Ancylothrix sp. D3o: one gene and its partner. The main gene of each other region encodes a partner of the protein of the gene in region 2 in a complex. Links are inferred from orthologs where the notes say so. Each region holds a gene or a part of one and is shown on either strand. Other genes may lie near its edges. The genes, in order: carB and carA.

Region 1 (9,951 bases), on a different replicon or contig from region 2:
GTTGTAATTGTTACCCCAAAATGCTCGGAAGGTAAATTGCCTAGCAAACCTACGATATTGCGTTCCATTACTTGAAACACATCGCCAGTGTTTGGTTTAGAAAGTTGGGCAATTGTTTCTGGACTCATTGACTGGACATAGTGCCAGAGTAAATTGCCAGCTTCTGGTTGATCGCCGCTGATGTGTTCTGGAAAATGAGATGAGTTATTCACAATAAATCTCCTCGCAGTAATTTCCGCCTTTCGATAGAGCTTGTTTTTTTTTGCTCAGTTATAATCGGGTGCTTTTTTCCTTTCTTTTTACTACTTTAACAACCCGATTATAACTTAAGAGTAGGCGGAACCGAACCAAGACCTACGGATGACCCAATTTTTCATTTTCGCTCCGTGATAGTTGCCTATGCCATTTTCGATTTAAGGTTTAGCTAAATCTACAATCTCAAATAGCCTTAGCTGGCAACATATTCTCCCATATCCGCTTTGCGTTTCCGCAATTTCGTTAAGGCTTCTCGCTCGATTTGTCGGACTCGTTCGCGGCTAATATTTAGGCGATCTCCAATTTTTGCCAGCGTCATTGCCTGTCCATCTTCTAAGCCAAACCGCAATGATAAAACTTGACGCTGTTGCGGCGTCAGGTCAGCCATAATATTCTCCAGGTCAGACCGCAAAGACGACTGTACCGCAAAATCTTCAGGCGATGGGCCGGTGTCTTCTAACAGTTCTCCTAATTCGGTATCCTGATTATCCCCCACCCGCAAATCCAATGACAAAGGCTGACGGGCTCTTTCTAAATATTCCCGAATTTGCTTAGGTGTTAATTCTAATTCCGCCGCCAACTCCGCCACCGTCGCTGAACGTCCTAAATTTTGCGCCAATTGACGTTGAGCTTTTTTAATTTTGTTTAGTTTTTCGGTAATATGAATCGGCAACCGAATTGTCCGGCCTTTTTCGGCTATAGCACGAGTAATTGCTTGCCGTATCCACCAATAGGCATAAGTTGAAAAACGATATCCTTTAGTTGGGTCAAATTTTTCGACACCCCGCTGCATTCCTATCGTTCCTTCTTGGATTAAATCCAATAAATCCACATTTCGTTTAATATATTTCTTGGCCACCGATACCACCAAGCGCAAATTCGCTTCCACCATCTTGCGCTTTGCTAACTCACCGGCTTCTATGGTTTGCTGTAACTCAGCTTCCGACAGACCGGCCGGTTCTGCCCATTCCGCATCACTTGGTTCTCGGCCCAATTCCAAACTTAACTGCTCTTTCAATTCTTGCAAAGCAGTGCAACGCTGGACTTGTTTACCTAAAATAATTTCCTGCTCGTGGGTCAGCAGCGGCACACGGCCAATCTCTCGGAGGTAGGTGCGGACTAAATCGGTGGAAGTCTGGGCAGTCTTCATGGCAGTATCTCGGATTGTTTGTAATAACGGGTTTGCAATATAAGTGCGATTTTCACCACGCCGGACGCGCTTGCAAGCACAACGCAAGCGGAATGCCGGCAACCCATCCGATCAAAGCGTTCGCGGTAATGGCGCCTGAGCATCCGTGTTGTTGAACACCGCTCTCGTTTACCGGTCTGAGCGTACTCTCACCGGAACGGGGATAGCCTCTGGTTGAGATTGGCTCTCAGACTCGGAAACCTTAGCGGCAACGGCAATGGCTACACCGGCAACGACAAGAATAATTATGGTAGTCATAAGTTTTGTTAAGTTTTTCCTTAAGTTGTAAACTATTGTAACATTTATGAAAATATTGTCTACTAGGTAAGATTGCTTTTTCGGGAAAATTTGCTAAATTTCTTACCATAGACATACTTTAATCGGCTCAGGAAGCTTATCTAAAGAGTACCCAGAACCGACGGACACAAGTGCATCCGGCTAAACAAAATTTTAAGCTTTTTTTTCAAGGCCAAGACTCAGAAAAAGGTGATGAGGGACACAGAGGCTTTTCTTATGGGTTCTCTCCAAAAACCTCTATGTCTTCTCCTTGAAAAAAACCCCCTGTTATGGGGGTTTACTAGGCTAAACTCCCAATTTAGATAAAGTCTTGGAGTGCTTTAACCTCCAGCGGTTGAGACTTCAGGGAACGTATGGCGGCGGCGGTTGCTTTGGCACCGGCAATGGTCGTTACAATCGGAATCTTATAACCTAAAGCGGTGCGACGAATTAACCGGCCCTCGGCTTGGGCATCTTCCCCAGAGGGAGTATTAATAATGAGTTGAATTTGCTGGTTTTTGATCGCATCCAACACATTAGGCCGGCCTTCATAAAGTTTCAGTACCAGTTGGACATCTTTTAATCCATTTTGGTGTAAAACTTTGCGGGTGCCGGTGGTGGCGATGACTTTGAAACCCATCTCTAAGAAATCGCGGACAATGGGCACAACACTGTCTTTATCGCGGTTCATCATTGAGACAAAGACGGTACCTTCGAGGGGTAAACGTTGACCGGCCCCTAATTCTGCTTTAGCAAAGGCAGTCCCAAAATCATAATCCATTCCCATCACTTCGCCGGTGGATCGCATTTCTGGCCCAAGAATCGTATCGGCGCCGGGGAATTTATCAAAAGGTAAAACCGCTTCTTTAACAGAGATATGTTTGGGGATAATTTCCTCTGTGTAACCTAACGATACAAGAGTTTTTCCTGACATCACCCGCGAAGCCATTTTTGCCAAAGGTACATTAATTGCTTTCGAGACAAAAGGCACCGTCCGTGAAGCGCGGGGGTTTGCTTCAAGGATATAAACTTCGTCGCCTTTGATGGCATATTGGATATTCATTAACCCGACAACTTTTAACTCTTGGGCAAGTTGCACTGTCCAGTTACGAATTGTTTCCACCAAACTTTCAGAAAGCGTGATGTAGGGAATAGAACAAGCCGAATCACCAGAGTGAATTCCTGCTTGTTCGATGTGCTCCATTATGCCACCAATTACTACCCGTCCCGTGTGATCGGCTAAGGCATCGACATCAACCTCAATCGCATTTTCGAGGAATTTATCAATTAAAATTGGGTGGTCTGGTTCAACTTGCACAGCAAACGTCATATACCGTTCTAGTTCGGCATCTGAGTAAACAATTTCCATTGCCCGTCCGCCTAAAACATAGCTGGGACGAACCACCACCGGATAGCCAATGCGTTTAGCGACAATTAAGGCATCATCGAAACTGCGGGCAGTACCATTTTCGGGTTGTTTGATATTCAGTTTCCGCAGAATTTTCTCAAAGCGTTCGCGGTCTTCTGCGGTGTCGATAGAATCAGGAGAGGTGCCCCAAATTTTGGTTTTTACTACTTCTCCTAAGCTGGTTTTGGCTTGTTGCCGGTTTAAAAAGTCTTGCAGGGGTACTGCAAGTTTGAGGGGGGTTTGTCCGCCAAATTGTACGATGATTCCTTCTGGATTTTCGGCTTCGATGATGTTTAAAACATCTTCTTTTGTCAGGGGTTCAAAGTAAAGCCGGTCGCTGGTGTCGTAGTCGGTAGAAACGGTTTCTGGGTTGGAGTTAACCATGATGGTTTCAAACCCATCTTCTCGCAAAGAAAATGAGGCATGGCAACAGCAATAATCAAATTCTATGCCTTGGCCGATGCGGTTGGGGCCGCCTCCGAGGATCATTACTTTGCGTCTTTCGGAGGGGATGACTTCGGTTTCTTCTTCGTAGGTGGAATAGTAGTAGGGGGTTTTGGCTTCAAATTCGGCGGCGCAAGTGTCTACGAGTTTGTACACCGGCACCACGCCTAGTTGTTTGCGGTAGGCGCGTACTTCGTCTTCTTTGGTTTTTGTGGCGTAGGCAATTTGCCGGTCGCTGAATCCTTGACGCTTAATATCATACATCTCCTCTTTTGTCAAGGATTTTAGGGGAGTGCGTTTGAGGAATTTTTCCGTTTGTAGGATATCCTGCATTTTGTCGAGGAACCAGATATCAATGCCGGTGAGTTCGTAAATGTCCTCAGCAGTCATGCCCATCAGCATTGCGTGACGAATTGTAAAGATGCGTTCGGGGTTGGGGGTGCGGAGGTTGGCGCGGATTTGTTCTAGGCTGGGAATGACTTCTTCTTTGTCGCAACCCCAGCCGGCGCGTCCGGTTTCGAGGGAACGGAGGGCTTTTTGGAGGGATTCTTGGAAGGTACGCCCGATGGCCATTGCCTCACCGACTGATTTCATTTGGGTGGTGAGGGTGTTGGTGGTACCGGGGAATTTCTCGAAGGCGAAGCGGGGGATTTTGGTTACAACGTAGTCGATGGTTGGTTCAAAGCTGGCGGGGGTTTTTTTGGTGATGTCGTTGGGTATTTCGTCGAGGGTGTAACCGACGGCGAGTTTGGCGGCGAGTTTGGCGATGGGGAAGCCGGTGGCTTTGGAGGCGAGGGCGGAGGAACGGGAAACGCGGGGGTTCATTTCAATGACAACGACATCGCCATTGGTGGGGTTAACGGAAAATTGGATGTTGCTACCGCCGGTTTCGACTCCAATTTCGCGGATGATTTTGATTGATTGGTCGCGGAGTCTTTGATATTCTTTGTCGGTGAGGGTTTGGGCGGGGGCGACGGTGATGCTGTCGCCGGTGTGGACTCCCATAGGATCGAGGTTTTCTATCGAACAAATGATGACGACGTTATCGGCTAAGTCTCGCATTACTTCGAGTTCGTATTCTTTCCAGCCGAGGAGAGATTGTTCGATGAGGATCTGGGATACGGGGGAGGCGTCGAGTCCGCCTTGGGCCATTTCTTCAAATTCTTCTTGGTTGTAGGCAATACCGCCGCCGCTACCGCCGAGGGTGAAGGCGGGACGGATGATGATCGGATAGTAGCCGATTTGTTTGGCGACTGCTTTGGCTTCTTCGAGGGTGGTGGCGATGCCGGAGGGGCAGGTGTTGACGCCGATTTTTGCCATTGCTTCTTTGAAGAGTAGCCGGTCTTCGGCTTTTTCAATGGCGGGGAGTTTGGCGCCGATTAATTCTACGCCATATTTTTCAAGGGTGCCGTTTTTGGAGAGGGCGACGGCTAGGTTAAGGGCGGTTTGTCCTCCCATTGTGGGAAGGATGGCGTCGGGTCTTTCTTTGGCTATGATTTTTTCTAAAATTTCTGGGGTTAAGGGTTCGATGTAGGTGCGGTTTGCGGTCTGCGGATCGGTCATAATGGTGGCTGGGTTTGAGTTGACGAGTATCACCTCATAGCCTTCTTCTCGCAGGGCTTTACAAGCTTGTGTACCTGAGTAGTCAAATTCGCAGGCTTGCCCGATAATGATGGGGCCGGCGCCCAGGATTAGAATTTTTTGGATGTCGTCGCGGCGAGGCATAGGGATTTTTGTTTTTAGTTTTTCGTTTTTAGATTTGCAGGGGCCGGTTGTGGGTCGGTTTGCTAAATCCAAACTATTTTACGGGTTTTGTGGTCTTTGGTGCCGGTTTGCGGGTAGTTTTTTGATGACATTTGAGTTTTTATGTGTTTAAGATTTGTTCGGCTGTGAGGTTGAGTTCTCCAAATGTGGGGGAGTTTAGCCGGTCTGTTTTTTTAAATTGAGTGCGTTGATATTTGCCGGTTTCGTCTAAATTAAATATGAATATGCTGGGGATTTTTGGGTTTCCAAGGTATTCTCTACTGCCTATCGCGAGATAATCTATTATCCAATATTCTTTAATTCCTAATCTTTCGTATTCATCTAGTTTGTCGATATAGTCGTCTTCCCAGTTTGTTGAGGTGACTTCTACTGCTAGTTGTATTGGTTCTTCTAATGCTGCATATGCTTCGCGGTTTGATCTCCACTGTTCTCGGTTTATGACGCTAACATCTGGCCGGCGTCCTTGGATCTTTCCTTTTTTTGTTGTTGTTTTGATGGCGGCGGTGTTGTTGACGACGTAATTTAGGTTTTGTCGTTTAATTTCTTCTTTAAATGCGAATATAATTTCACTGGCAATATCAATATGTTGTCGGGTTGATAAAATTTGTATAATTTCTCCATTTACAAGTTCATAGATGCCGTCTTCGGGGCATTCTTCTAGGAATTGGTCAAAGGTAATTTCTTGTGTGGTTAGGGAAATCATAAGGTTTTCTCCTGTAGGCAAAGAAAGGGGGTTTCTCTGCAATATTTAAGCTTTCATCTGGATATCTAGGAAGAAATGCGGTTTCTAAAGTTTTATTGTATCACCCATTCTACCTCGTGGGCTTCGGTAGGGTCGGGTATATCTAACCGGCCTGCTAATTTCTCTATAATATTTTCCGGTACCGGCTGGTTTCTTTGGCTATTTCTCTCTAATATTTCGTTTAATGGTGCTTCTAAATACACAAGGCGAATTTTTGCTTTATAACCAACAAATAAATCGATTAATTGTTGGCGCATTTGTTTGGTGGTGTTGGTGGCATTCCAGACGAAGCTTTGTTTTTGTCTTAAATATTCCTTGGCTTTTTCTTTGGCAAAATTGACTACTATTGATTGGTCTTTTTCCGGTGAGATGTTAATTTGTTGTCTAATTTTGTCTAGGCAAATTTCCGGCCAGTTTGGAAGGTTATTTTGTATCCAAGTATCTTTGCCGCTGGCCGGTAGTCCAGACATAACAACAACTTGACACCGGCTATCATCAAATGCTTGATAATTTGGGTCACTTTTCTCTTTATGGAAATACACAAACCGGCTGTAATTATCTGCAAATTGCCAAGGTTGGGTTAAACAGTTATTTTCTTGACAAAATTCTCTAAAAAAGGTAATGCGTTCAAAAAGTTCTTGTTGATCTGCACAAATTCTACCACCAACATCAGCCTCAGCTAAAATTGCCAGCCATTCACAAGTTATTACTTGACTAGCTTTAATAATATCCCGTTGAGGGTTTTGTTTATCCCAAAACCACAGAGGTAAACCGTTATATTGAACAAGAGAAACGATTTTTTCGCGTTCCCAAAAAGGGGTGTTTTTTTCGTAAAGAATGTATCTAGCAAGTTGGGTTCCTTTACGCCCGTGTCCGCGTGAAGAGATAATACCATTTTCATCGATAGTAGTGCTGATGGGTTTGCCGATATCGTGAAGTAAAGCCGCCGTAAATAAGATGTTTTTTTCGCTTTCTGAGAGTTGTTGCCATTTAGGAAGGGAGACGAGAGTTTCTACCACCATTTTTGTATGGGTTAAAACGTCGCCCTCTGCATGATAGATGGGGTTTTGCGGACAGTTTTTGAGAGTTTCTAAACAGGGATACTGGGAAATAATTTCAAACCAATTAATCATAATTATAGCCCTATCAAAAATTCATTTACTAAACCCCAGATAAGAACAGAAAACTCATCTGCATTTATCACCGCAAATGCAAACAAAAAACCCATCTGCGTTTATCTGCGTAGCGCTCCGCGCGGCTACGCCTAACATCTGCGGTTAAAAAAATAAACCCATACCATCCTTAAGAATATTCGGAATAATAGGCCGGCTTAACCAATGACTCTCAGAATTTTGAATTACCGTTAAAAAATCAGCCCGAACAAACTTAAATCTCTCCTCCACAATACCATTTTCCTCTACCTTTAAATACAACCCCTCCATCAAATTACTATTATCAGTTTCTTTCATTGCCCGTTCAAAATCTAACCCCATCTTTTCACAAGCTTGTTTTAAGCGTTCTAAATGGCCGGTTTGGATGAAGTTTGATTGTTTAATCATCTCTTGAAGTTGTTTTACCGACTTGAGTTTTCCCTCATATAAAACCGGCACAGAAACCACCGGCACACCGGCCAACATTTCCCGGCGTTTTGCGGTACTCAAAAACACCTGATTTTCTAAATCAAGAATATCATATTCCATGAAATAATGGGGCAAAGCATCATAAAAAACGGTGTGTTTAGCATAAAGCCATTCGCCGTATAAAACGTAACGAGTTCCCAAAACTTCCCAAAGCGGGCCGGTTAAAGTATAAGCCCATTGTTTAAATAAATTAAAATGTTTTTCTCTGGCGCCGCCGGTGAGATAGTGTCCGCGACTTTGTAATAACATTTGACCGGCTGCATTAAAACTAATGCCGGTGTTGGCGCCATCAACCTTTTCTTCTGCCACCACATAGCGATTTTCTAAAACCTTAAACGGAACACTTTCTAAATCTTCGTCTCCGGGTTGAAAACGAGACCCTTCAATATGGGGAGTACGAGGATATTTAAACATTATCTCAACCTATTTTTACTAGAATTTATAAACCGCAGATGAACGCAGATAAAACATCCGCGTTTATCCGCGTTTATCTGCGGTTAAAAATTACCGCAAAGTCACAAACTCTTCCGCAGTAGAAGGATGAATGCCAATTGTAGCATCAAAATCCTTTTTAGTAGCGCCCATCTTAACAGCAATAGCCATCCCTTGAATCACTTCCGCCGCATCTTTACCCACCATGTGAACACCTAAAATGCGCTCAGTTGTTGCCTCAATAATAAGTTTAACCATTGCCTTTTCATCCACATCTGGCAAACTATAAAACATGGGACGAAACCGGCCCCGATATACCTTAACATTTTCGCCAAACTTTGCTCGCGCTTCGGCTTCTGTCATTCCCACACTAGCAGCTTCCGGCTGAGAAAATACCGCAGATGCCACATTTTCATGGCTAATATATCGGGGAATATGACCAAAAACTGTATCTGCAAAAGCACGCCCTTCAGCAATAGCCACCGGCGTCAAATTAATGCGATCTGTACAGTCTCCCACAGCATAAATATTTGGTTGAGTTGTACTGCTATCGTCCTTAACAACAATCGCACCTTTTACTGTTTCTATACCGGCATTTTCCAAACCCAAATTTTCTAAATTTGGCTTTCTCCCTAAAGCACACAAAATTGCATCTGCCATTACTGTTTCTTCTTTTTCCCCCACCGGCACCGTTAATTTTAAACCTTCCTCAGTTTTCTCAATTTGTAATTTATCCATCTCCGCATTCAGCAAGAAATTAATACCATGTTTTATCATCGCTTGCTGAATATCTCCGCGCACATCTTCATCAAAACCACGCAAAATTAAATCGCGGCGGATAATTTGTGTAACTTGTGAACCTAAGCCATTCAAAATACAGGCAAACTCGACCCCAATATAACCGCCACCCAACACCACAAATCGCTTTGGTTGTTCTTTTAACAAAAACATTTCCCGCGAGGTAATTGTGTGTTCAATTCCGGGGATATTCGGTTTCGTTGCTTCTCCACCCACTGCAATTAAAATCTTATCAGCAGTGATTTTTTTGTCGCCAACTTCCACAGTGTGAGCATCAACTAATTTAGCAAAACCCGACATTAATTCTACACCGGCTTTTTCCAAAAAACCGATATGCAAAGCACTCAAACGGCGCACTTCTTTATCTACCGCCGTCACCAATTTATTCCAATCAAAACTTGGCTCTACCTTGCTCCAACCATAGCCAATTGCATCTTGGTACAAATGGGAAAAATTAGACGCATAAACCATCAATTTTTTTGGGACACAACCGCGAATAACACAAGTTCCACCAACTAAATCGCCTTCTGCAATTGCTACTTTTGCACCGTAGGATGCAGCGCGTTTAGAACTGGCGAGTCCGCCCGAACCTGCCCCGATTACAAATAAATCGTAATCATAACTCATGGTATCTACTCCTTTACTTTTTAATCCTCATTTTATTTTGACATAAATTGACACAACTTGCCAAGGTAATCTACAATAAAAACAACTCAAATGAGATACTAATTGATATGTTCACACTGCAACTCAAGCAAATCAAAGTTCTCCCCGGACAGCGGGTGCAGTTTGTTGATGTAAGCTGGGAGGATTTTGAAATTATTTTAGAACAACTTGGCGAGCATCGAGCCTCGCGGATTGCCTACTATCAAGGAGTGTTAGAAATCAGGATGCCTTTACCAGAACATGAAAAAATAAAAATTCTCATCGGTCGTTTGTTAACCCTAGTGCTGGATGAGTTAGAGATGGAGTGGGATTGTTTGGGTTCGACTACCTTTAAAAG
Region 2 (9,085 bases):
CCCCAGGGTAAAAAGATATTTTTTGAGGTTTTTAGTCTTCAAAAAGAGTTAATTCTTGGGGGTGGCATTGTTTAATTTGAACGGTGATTCCTTGGGCTTCTTCTTGTTCAAGGTCTTCGATGTATCCGTCTTTGGATAAAAGGGCTTCTTTGGCGCTGATAAAGGGGCCAAAATAGTAGGTACAGGCGGGTTCTGTGGTGATAATTTCTACCCACCAAGCTAACTCAAATTTTTCTAAGTGAGCGGTAAAAATGTCTTCTATTGTTGTGGCTAGTTTCATTGTTTGTCCCTCAAGTCTAACGGCGTAGTTGTGTGGAAGATCCGCTGCTTAAAACCTGTGGTTTTTGCTCAAAGTGTTGCTATTGGATCGTTGTACTTTGAGTGTGGCATTTTTTGTCATGGTTGGTTGGATGAGTTGGGGGAGGTTCACCGACTTTTCTGTGGGTTGCTTTAACGTCCAGGCCGGTTTTCCTGCTCCACTCATTAAAAATTTCTACCCGCATTGGCTCGTTTTGATTTCGAGAACAGTCAGAGGGCTGTTTTGACGCGATTTATTTAGGCACAGTAAGATTATCACAGAAACCCTTGACCAGAGGGAGAAGCCGGCACGAAACGCATGGATGGTTCGCCGGAGGCGTTATAAGTGTTGTTGACGCTCTTTGAGGGTTTTGTGTTGGCAGAAGGAAGCGCCATGTCGCTATCGCGGGAGGTTTCACGAAGGGAATTTTTTTTAGAATTTCGAGGCGCTTTCATTTTAGCTTTTAGCTGATAGCGGACGGTTCGATAAACTACATAGTAATCAACATCTACCCCACAATTAGCTTTTAACCATAATTGAATTTCTCCATAGGTTTTAAAGGCTTCGGGTTCTTGGACTTTTTGCTTAAGCTGTTCTAAGGCTTCTGGGGGAATGGTTAACGGTCTACCGGCGGGGATGTATAACTTGAGAAAGCCGGTTAATCCTTCTGTTTTATACTTTTGAAACCATCGGTATATTGTTGAAGTATCTCTCACCAGTAATTTAGAAAGAGCTTCCAAGGTAGTAACTTGGCCTGACTTCAGTAAGTACAGGGCGTGGAGTCTTTCTTTTTTTTGGGTATTGGTTTCTTTTTTGAGGAGATTTCTCAACTCTTCGGCAGTTTCTTGGATGTCTAATTTAATATGATTCGCCATTTGAGCATTTCAAAGGAGGAGAATTCATCTAGCTTAACTCATGCAAATTTATCACAAATTTGGCTTTTAGTGACCGGCCTCGTGGTCTTTTTCGCCCAGGAGGGATAGCCGGTGGAATCATCGACCCATTGATAGAATTATGATTAAATCAAGGTGTTAGCCACTTCTACTATACCTTTTAGGTCGAAATATTTTAAATCGCTGAATTGGAATTGACACAAAAAGACAAAGACAATGAAAAAAATCGGCTCAGGATTAGCGCCCAATTCCAACGACCGAGGTATCTGTTCGTTAAATGTGATTGTGCGCTCAAAAGGATTTCCCATTCTTTGCTTACACGGCCATCCGGGTTGTGGTGAGAGTATGTCTGTGTTTACAGACCATTTATCCGAGCGCTTCCAAACTTTAGCACCAGATTTGCGGGGGTATGGTAAAAGTCTTACCCAAAATGATTTTGATATGACTGATCATCTTTTAGATTTAGAAGCACTGCTGGAAAAGCTAAAAATAAAGCAGTGCTTGGTGCTGGGATGGTCGTTAGGAGGAATCATCGGCTTAGAATTAGCACTCAAGCGACCAGAATTAGTCAGTGGCTTAATTTTAGTAGCTTCAGCGGCCAAGCCCAGAAACAGCCATCCGCCGGTAAGCTGGCAAGACTTGGCCTACACCGCTATTGCTTCGCTCATCAACCGAGCGATTCCTAGCTGGCAATGGAATATAGACAACTTTGCCAAGCGATCCCTTTACCGTTATTTGGTGGCTCAACACACGCCCAGCGCCTATAAATACTTAGCGGATAATGGCATGACAGCTTACCTGCAAACCTCCAAACCGGCGACAAGAGCGCTCAATAAAGCCTTAAGGCAAGGCTATAACCGTAACGAAGCGCTGGCTTTGATTGAATGTCCGTGCTTGGTACTAGCAGGAGATTCCGACCGGCACATCACCGCCGAATCTAGTTTAGAGACGGCCCAAAATCTGCGAGATTGCGAATATCTTTGCTATCCCAACACGGCGCATCTGTTTCCTTGGGAAATACCCGACCAGGTATTAGCAGATATTGACCGATGGATAGAATCGCACCCACAAGTAGTAGGCCGGCCCAATTGTCTAGGCGCTGGCGGAAATGGAGAATGAAAACAGCTTAAGCATTTGGCTGGTTGCTGACAAAAAAACTCGCCTTCCTAGTACAAGGGCGGCTGTTTTTTTGAGCAGCGGCTGGCATCATACTTTCGCTCAAGGCTGACCGCTAAAAACCGGCACGCGGCGAGCCTCACGAATCTCCCCCAAGTCTTCATAGACGGTGAGGGTGGTAGGTTTGCAGCGCTTAATACTGACTTGGATGCCTTGAGCGGATTCTTGTTGCAGGTCTTCAACATAGCCGGCTGCTTCGGCATTTGCTTCTTTGGCGGTAATAAAGGGGCCAAAGTAGTAGGTGCAGCGGGGGCTTTCGGTGCTTATTTCCACCCAAAAAGCCAATCCGAAAAAGGAGAGCAAGCTAGTCAAGAATTCTTTCATTGTCATTTGCCTGTTTACCGTTCGCGTAGGGTCGCTTGTGGCGACTGGTTGGTGGGGTGATACGCAAATGTTCGCGTAATTTACATTTCGTTATACTCGGTTGTTTTTCTTTTTTCAATTGTTTGATTGTTTGACATCTACATATCGCGTCTGGGCCCAGCGGTGGCGGTAAATTTCATAAAGAGCCATGCCGGTTGCGACAGAGACGTTAAGACTGGGAGTATCGCCCTGTAAAGGAATTGAAACTAATTCGTCACAGAGGCGCTGTATCAAAAGGCTCAAACCCTCGCCCTCGGAACCCACAACTAAGACAGTGGGGTTATGGACTTTGAGAGTGTGCAGTGGTTGGCTGGCGTTGGAGGCTGTGCCGTAGACCCAAAAGCCTGCTGCTTTCAATTCTTCCAAGGCTCTGGCCAAATTGACAACCCTTGCGACTGGAAATTTTTCTAAAGCGCCGGCGGCGACTTTCATTACAGTTGAGGTAATGCCAACGGCGCGACGTTGGGGGATCACCAAACCTTGTACACCCATTGCCTCGGCGGTGCGAATAATGGCACCCAGGTTGTGGGGATCTGTAATGCTATCGGCGACTATAATTACGGCTTGATCACCGGCTGCCTTAGCAACTTGGAGCATTTCGGATAGTTCGCAATACTTATAGGGTGCTGTTTGAGCAGCTACGCCTTGATGGTTTGCTCGGCCTGTAATTTGGTCAAGGCGGCGAAAATCTACTTCATCGACGACGGTGCCGTTTTGTTTTGCTTCTACAATGGCGGTATAAAAGCGGGGATCGTGACGCAGTTGAGATGTGATCCAGATGCGGTGCAGGTCTCGGTTGCTGTTGAGGGCTGCTTGGACTGAATGACGCCCGTAGATCAGATCGGTTTCTTCATCGGAGGGGCTGATTTCTACTTCGGGACGGCTTGAGTATTTGGGTGAGAACGTTTTTTCCCGTTGAGGTGGGCGATCTTGGGAGTAACTGTTTTCCCGCTGGGGTGAGCGATCTTTTGAGTAACTGTTTTCCCGTTGGGGTGGGCGATCTTTTGAGTAACTGTTTTCCCGTTGGGGTGGGCGATCTTTTGAGTAACTTTTTTCCCGTTGGGGTGGGCGATCTTGGGAGTAACTGTTTTCCCGTTGGGGTGGGCGCTCTTTTGAGTAACTTTTTTCTCGCTCTACTTTGCGGGGGCCATCTTTGGAGAAGCTTTTGTCTGGTTTGGAGAAGCTATCTTTTTTGGGTGCGCTACTGCGTTTAAATTTCAGGCCAGACGGTTTACCAGAACTGGGTTTACCCCGAAAAGATTTCTTTTGTGGTTTCTCGGTCATTGTGATGATTTCCTGAATTATCAAGTTTTGTCAGTTATTATTGACTTTTGCCGCTGTTTTTGTTTAGGCAGACCGGCAGTTTTTTATGATCTTCTGGCAAGAATTCCAAGCGGCTTGAAGCAGAAAGACTTATGAGTTGGGGTTGAAAGCGAGTTGCAAATAACCAAATAATTCAGTTAAGCGTTTGGGATCGCTGAGATAGAGATATCCAACTAAGGTTTCTAAACTGGTAGCTTGCTGGTAAATGGCCGGTGGAAGACGTTTCGGGCCGGTTTTAGTAGCGTTGCGTCCGCGTTTGAGGATCTCTAATTCCGCCTGGGTGAGGTGGGGTTCGAGCAAGCGCAGGTGTTGAGCTTGGGTTTCGGCGCGTACTTGGGTGACGACTTCTTGGTGATAAGTATTTAATCGCTTGGGAGGCATCAAATAAAAGCTACGAATGTACAGTTCGTAAACGGCATCACCGAGATACGCTAGGGCGGCGGGTGAGAGTTGTTTAATTTGCGAGGCTGATAAACAAGGCGAAAACAACGGACTCAACGCTGTGGTTACTACACTTTCGTCGGCGGGGTTTTCATCAAGCGTAGATAGGATCATCCGGGCTAAGGGGGGCGACTGGGAATTGGGTGGGGGTGGGGAGGCGGGAATGGTTGATATAGTTTGCCTGCCGTTGGGCGTTGTCAAGTCTGACGGTGGTTGTTTGCCACAAATGACAATTGACAATTGACGATGGTCAATTGACACTGGGACAAGAATTTTTTGTTTCTGTCTTTCTAATTATATGTTGTGATGGGGTGATGCCCTGGCAAGAAACAAGCTATCCAGCAAAAAAAAACTGGATAGCTTGCGAGTGGTTTTGTCGGCTAACTAGACGGCTGAATGTTGTTGAGCGCTTCCTCGACGGAGGGCTGCAACGAGAGAAATTTCTCTAAACGAACAAGCTTAACCGTTTGTGTGACACGGGCATTGGTGACAATTTGTAAAGAGCCGCCTTCGGTTTGGGCTGTTTTGACGATCTGCACCAGAGCGCCCAAACCGGAACTGTCAACAAAATCTATCTGTGAGAGATCCAAAACGATATGCTTTGGCCCGTCTTCAATACATTTGCCGATGACTCTGCGAAAGGTGGCTTCCGAAAAGGCATCAAGTAATCCGGTGAGGCGGAATAACTGTAGGTTTTCCCTAACTTCGCGGGTGCCTCTGAGGCTAACCGTTAGGGTGAGTGGCTCAGCAATAGCTCCCTCCTAGCTGCATTTTGCTCAAATCGAGGCTTTAGTATAGTTGCTTTCCAGGTACTTGTCTACACTTTCTGCGGTTTCGGGTAGAGGGCCACCCGAAGGGCTAGTTGACGGTTGTGCTGGTTTGGGCGCGGGCTGAGCGCATGGCTTCTACAAATTGCTCGAAAATATAGTCGGCATCGTGGGGGCCGGGGCTGGCTTCGGGGTGGTATTGTACGGAAAATAAGGGTAGCTCCCGGTGGCGCATTCCGGCTACGGTTCGGTCGTTGAGGTTGAGGTGGGTGATTTCTACTTCTGGGGCTAGGGTGTCGGGGTTGATGGCGAAGCCGTGATTTTGGCTGGTGATTTCGATGCGTTGCCGCAAGCCGGCTGGTTGGTTTAAGCCTCGATGCCCGAATTTGAGTTTGAAGGTGTCTGCTCCAAGGGAGAGTCCGAGAATTTGATGCCCCAGGCAAATGCCAAACATGGGTTTGTTGCTTTCTAGTAAGGCTTTGACGGTGGCGATGCCTTCGGTAACGGCTGACGGGTCGCCTGGGCCGTTGGAGAGGAAGATTCCGTCTGGGTTGTGTTTGAGTATTTCTTCGGGCGGGGTGTTGGCGGGGACGACGATCAGCCGGCATCCATAGCTGGCGAGTCGTCGCAGGATGTTGCGTTTGATGCCGAAGTCGATGGCGACTACTGTAAATTGTTCGCTGTTTTTTTCTTGGGCGCTTTCGCTGAATTCCCACAGGCTGGTTGTGGGTTCATTCCATTCGTAGGTTTCGGGGGTGGAGACTTGGGGAACGAGGTTTAAGCCCGTCATGTCGGGGGCTTGCCGAACTGTGTTGAGTAGTTCTGCTGGATCTAAAATTTCGGTGGAGATGGCTCCATTCATGGCTCCGACTGAGCGGATTTTGCGGGTGAGGGCGCGGGTGTCTATGCCATAGATTCCGATGATGTTATTTTTTTTGAGGTAGTCTGGTAGGCTGGTTGTGCTGCGCCAGTTGCTAGGTCTTTTGCAGATGTTGCGGGCAATTGCTCCGCGTACTTGGGGGTGGCTTGATTCTTCGTCTTCGGGGTTGATGCCGGTGTTTCCGAGTTCTGGATAGGTGAAGGTGACGATTTGACCACAGTAGCTGGGATCGGTCAAAACTTCTTGATAGCCGGTCATGCCGGTGTTGAATACAACTTCACCGACGGTGGTGCCGGTGGCTCCAAAGGACCATCCGTGATATGCGGTGCCATCTATGAGGATTAGTAGGGCCGGTTGAGCAGCAGAGTGCGGCATAAAGTAGTCAATATTTAAGTTTCACTGGCGTAAGGTATTATCCCATGAGTTGATCTGGGGTGATATTCCGTTTTTGTTGGAATTGCCGGCTCTTGCTCGCACGGTTTTTTTGTCAGGAAACTTGGCAGCCACCAATAGTCATCGGTGGCGGCTATTTGTTAGCTTGTTTTTGGCGAGTTTTTAGATGATTCAGGATTTGTTCTGAATTCGCCGGCCGGTTAATCCTAACATTCCGGCAATGGCTGTTAATCCTACTAAGCTGGCGGGTTCGGGTACGCTGGTAGGTTCTATGGATTCAACCATTACTACTAAATCGTTATAGTCCCAATCACTACTAACTCCAGCGATGTCTCCTAATAGTCTGTCTTCAAAGGCAATGATGTATTCATTGTCTGTAAATATGCCTTTTTGCCGGCCTGCTAGTTGGAGTTGGGTTTGGTTGTTTCCTCGATAAACTACGGCTTGTTGTTTTCCACCAGGGTTGAGATTGTTTTGGGTGTAAAAAATGTTTCCTTGGCCGGTTTGAATATAATAGCCAAATTCGTTCCAATTTTGCCCTTCATAATAGTTAATTGTTGGGCTTGGGCTGTTTTGGGGTCTGCCGGTTGTGGGATTAAATTGTTGGGTGATTACGTTGATTCCGCTTTCTAAAAATGTGATTGTGGTACCGGCTCCGGGGCTGTTTGCTCCGTCAAAAAGTTGTATTCTTTGATTAGGATTTCCTCGGTTGTAAATTCCAAGTTTGTTTGAATTTGCCATGCCTGCTACTTCAAACATGAATGTGCCGGCTGAGATGCCGCTGGCTGTGTTGGTGAAAGTTTGATAGTTTGTCTGTGCTTTTTCTGTGTTGATTTGCGGGCCGCTAAGGGTGATGTTATTTAACAAATTTTGGAGGGAGTTTTGTTCTCCATCCCAAGATTTGCTGAAGGTTGCGGCTGTTGCTTGTTGACTGCTACTAAAAATTAAACTTATACTCAGCAGTCCCCCAGAAAGACAGGAGGCGTATTTTTTATAACCATGAAGGGTAAACATAAGTATTTCTCCTTGGAAATTTTGAACCAGTTTTATACTTTGGCTGGTTTTTTGGTTGTCCTAACAAAACCGATTTTTAGAGGCTCTAACAAGGTTTCGTTTCTGATGCTTTTTAATTTTTTTTGCCCGCTAGAGTGAAAAGATGGCGGACAATTTTTAAATTTTATTTGGAGCCTTTTGCACCCTAATTTCTCACTCTGTGGTTTCGGGTTTCTTGATCGATGAGCGCTAAATGACTTTCGCCCCTGGGTTTCACTTTTTTTAACTGGCTGTTTACGATCACGCCTTCTTTGGCGCTGTCTGGCCTAAAGTTCAGTTTGGTTGCGTGAAAAATTTTTTGAGGGGGTGTGAAGTAAATTAAGCGTTTTTATCAAGCTTTTGCCTTGTTTCCGCTTCTATGCTATCATCGCGGATCGGTGTTGCTGTCTGGCTTTATCAATTCTTTAAAAATTCCTTGAATTTCCAGGGGAATGTAAAGAATTTATAAAATATTGCAACTGCCAAATTGCAAAACTCTTTGGGGGCTGGGCGTCTGGTCTGAGGGAAGGGCGATTTATTTGATAAAACTTCTGTAGCTCCAAGCAGTGGCAAAATACAATCTCAATATCTGTGAAAATAACTGCACAAGTAAATAAAATATGTAAAAATATAAGCCTGAGAAGGTGAAAAAAGCCTGGAAAGCCTTTAATTTGTTGCGTATTTTTTATGCCTCACTTTAACGATGAGGTTCTTGGATGGCCTTTCTGGAGAATTCCCAACTCGCGCTGAATTGGCGTTCGCACACACTCGCCCGATTTTTTTCATGTTTAAAATTTTTAAAATTGGTGCATCAATGACGTTTCTAGGAGCCGGTTTGGCTTTGGGAATTGGGGGCTGCAATACCGGCATGATGGCGGAGAATCCAAGCAGTAATAATACCCCAACTGCACCCAGCACTCCGGCTTCTGTGTTACCGGCTCAAGCAAAACCAACTGCTCCTAAACCTACGCCTCAGCAGCCGGCTAGTTTGGTCAATAATGATCCAACTGGGGAAAAAACTTATCAATTTGCTTTAGATAAAGCGTATAGTGCGGCTTCTATTTCTCAGTCGGCTGCATCTGTCGATGATTGGAAATTGGTGGAAAGCCGGTGGAGCGAAGCGATTGCATTGTTAAAAAGTTTACCTGCATCTAGCAGTCAATATAAAGCAGGGCAAGGGAAAATCAAAGAATATCAGCGAAATGCCACGATTGCGAAACAACAAGCGATTAAAGCAGGGGTGGCAAAAAAACCGGAGTCGGTGCGGGTGGCGAGTGGAAATTCTGGGCCGGTGGTGGGGGCGAATTCTAATTCTAATGCGTCGGATGCGTCTGGGGCGAGTCCGGGGGTATCGCCGGTAAGGGGAAGTAGTGGGGATGTAATTCAGGTGCCAATTAAAAGGCGTGCGGGGGGAACGGCTGTGATTGATGTAACTTTTAATAATCAGCAAACGTTTGAGATGATTTTGGATACCGGCGCGAGTGGTACAGTTATTACTAAAGCAATGGCATCGGCTTTA

The links.
Region 1: the proteins of carA (region 2) and carB are in contact, whole or in part, in a solved structure (PDB 1KEE), measured with the Escherichia coli proteins. The link is inferred for Ancylothrix sp. D3o from one-to-one orthologs.

Annotation. Positions count from the first base shown.
Region 1 is NZ_JAMXEX010000009.1:86,675-96,625, reverse strand. The notes cover bases 1,840-5,689. They hold carB (carbamoyl-phosphate synthase large subunit), read right to left. Parts: upstream 5,298-5,689; coding sequence 2,040-5,297; downstream 1,840-2,039. Other genes in these bases: NG798_RS16255 (Uma2 family endonuclease), read right to left, coding at 5,437-5,689. Also shown: NG798_RS16275 (DUF760 domain-containing protein), read right to left, coding at 1-212; NG798_RS16270 (RNA polymerase sigma factor, RpoD/SigA family), read right to left, coding at 449-1,405; NG798_RS16265 (hypothetical protein), read right to left, coding at 1,574-1,702; more of NG798_RS16255, read right to left, coding at 5,690-6,039; NG798_RS16250 (AAA family ATPase), read right to left, coding at 6,132-7,211; NG798_RS16245 (RNA ligase family protein), read right to left, coding at 7,356-8,132; gor (glutathione-disulfide reductase), read right to left, coding at 8,223-9,575; NG798_RS16235 (Uma2 family endonuclease), read left to right, coding at 9,683-9,951. UniProt on the Escherichia coli protein: Large subunit of the glutamine-dependent carbamoyl phosphate synthetase (CPSase).
Region 2 is NZ_JAMXEX010000005.1:14,840-23,924, reverse strand. What follows is about bases 4,435-7,418. They hold carA (glutamine-hydrolyzing carbamoyl-phosphate synthase small subunit), read right to left. Parts: upstream 6,517-7,418; coding sequence 5,353-6,516; downstream 4,435-5,352. Other genes in these bases: NG798_RS11320 (DUF4114 domain-containing protein), read right to left, coding at 6,706-7,418; NG798_RS11330 (STAS domain-containing protein), read right to left, coding at 4,875-5,246; NG798_RS11335 (Mini-ribonuclease 3), read right to left, coding at 4,435-4,755. Also shown: NG798_RS11360 (DUF1816 domain-containing protein), read right to left, coding at 32-280; NG798_RS11355 (helix-turn-helix domain-containing protein), read right to left, coding at 574-1,173; NG798_RS11350 (alpha/beta fold hydrolase), read left to right, coding at 1,408-2,310; NG798_RS11345 (DUF1816 domain-containing protein), read right to left, coding at 2,410-2,697; 23S rRNA (guanosine(2251)-2'-O)-methyltransferase RlmB, read right to left, coding at 2,806-4,014; more of NG798_RS11335, read right to left, coding at 4,144-4,434; more of NG798_RS11320, read right to left, coding at 7,419-7,548; NG798_RS11315 (TIGR02281 family clan AA aspartic protease), read left to right, coding at 8,351-9,085. UniProt on the Escherichia coli protein: Small subunit of the glutamine-dependent carbamoyl phosphate synthetase (CPSase).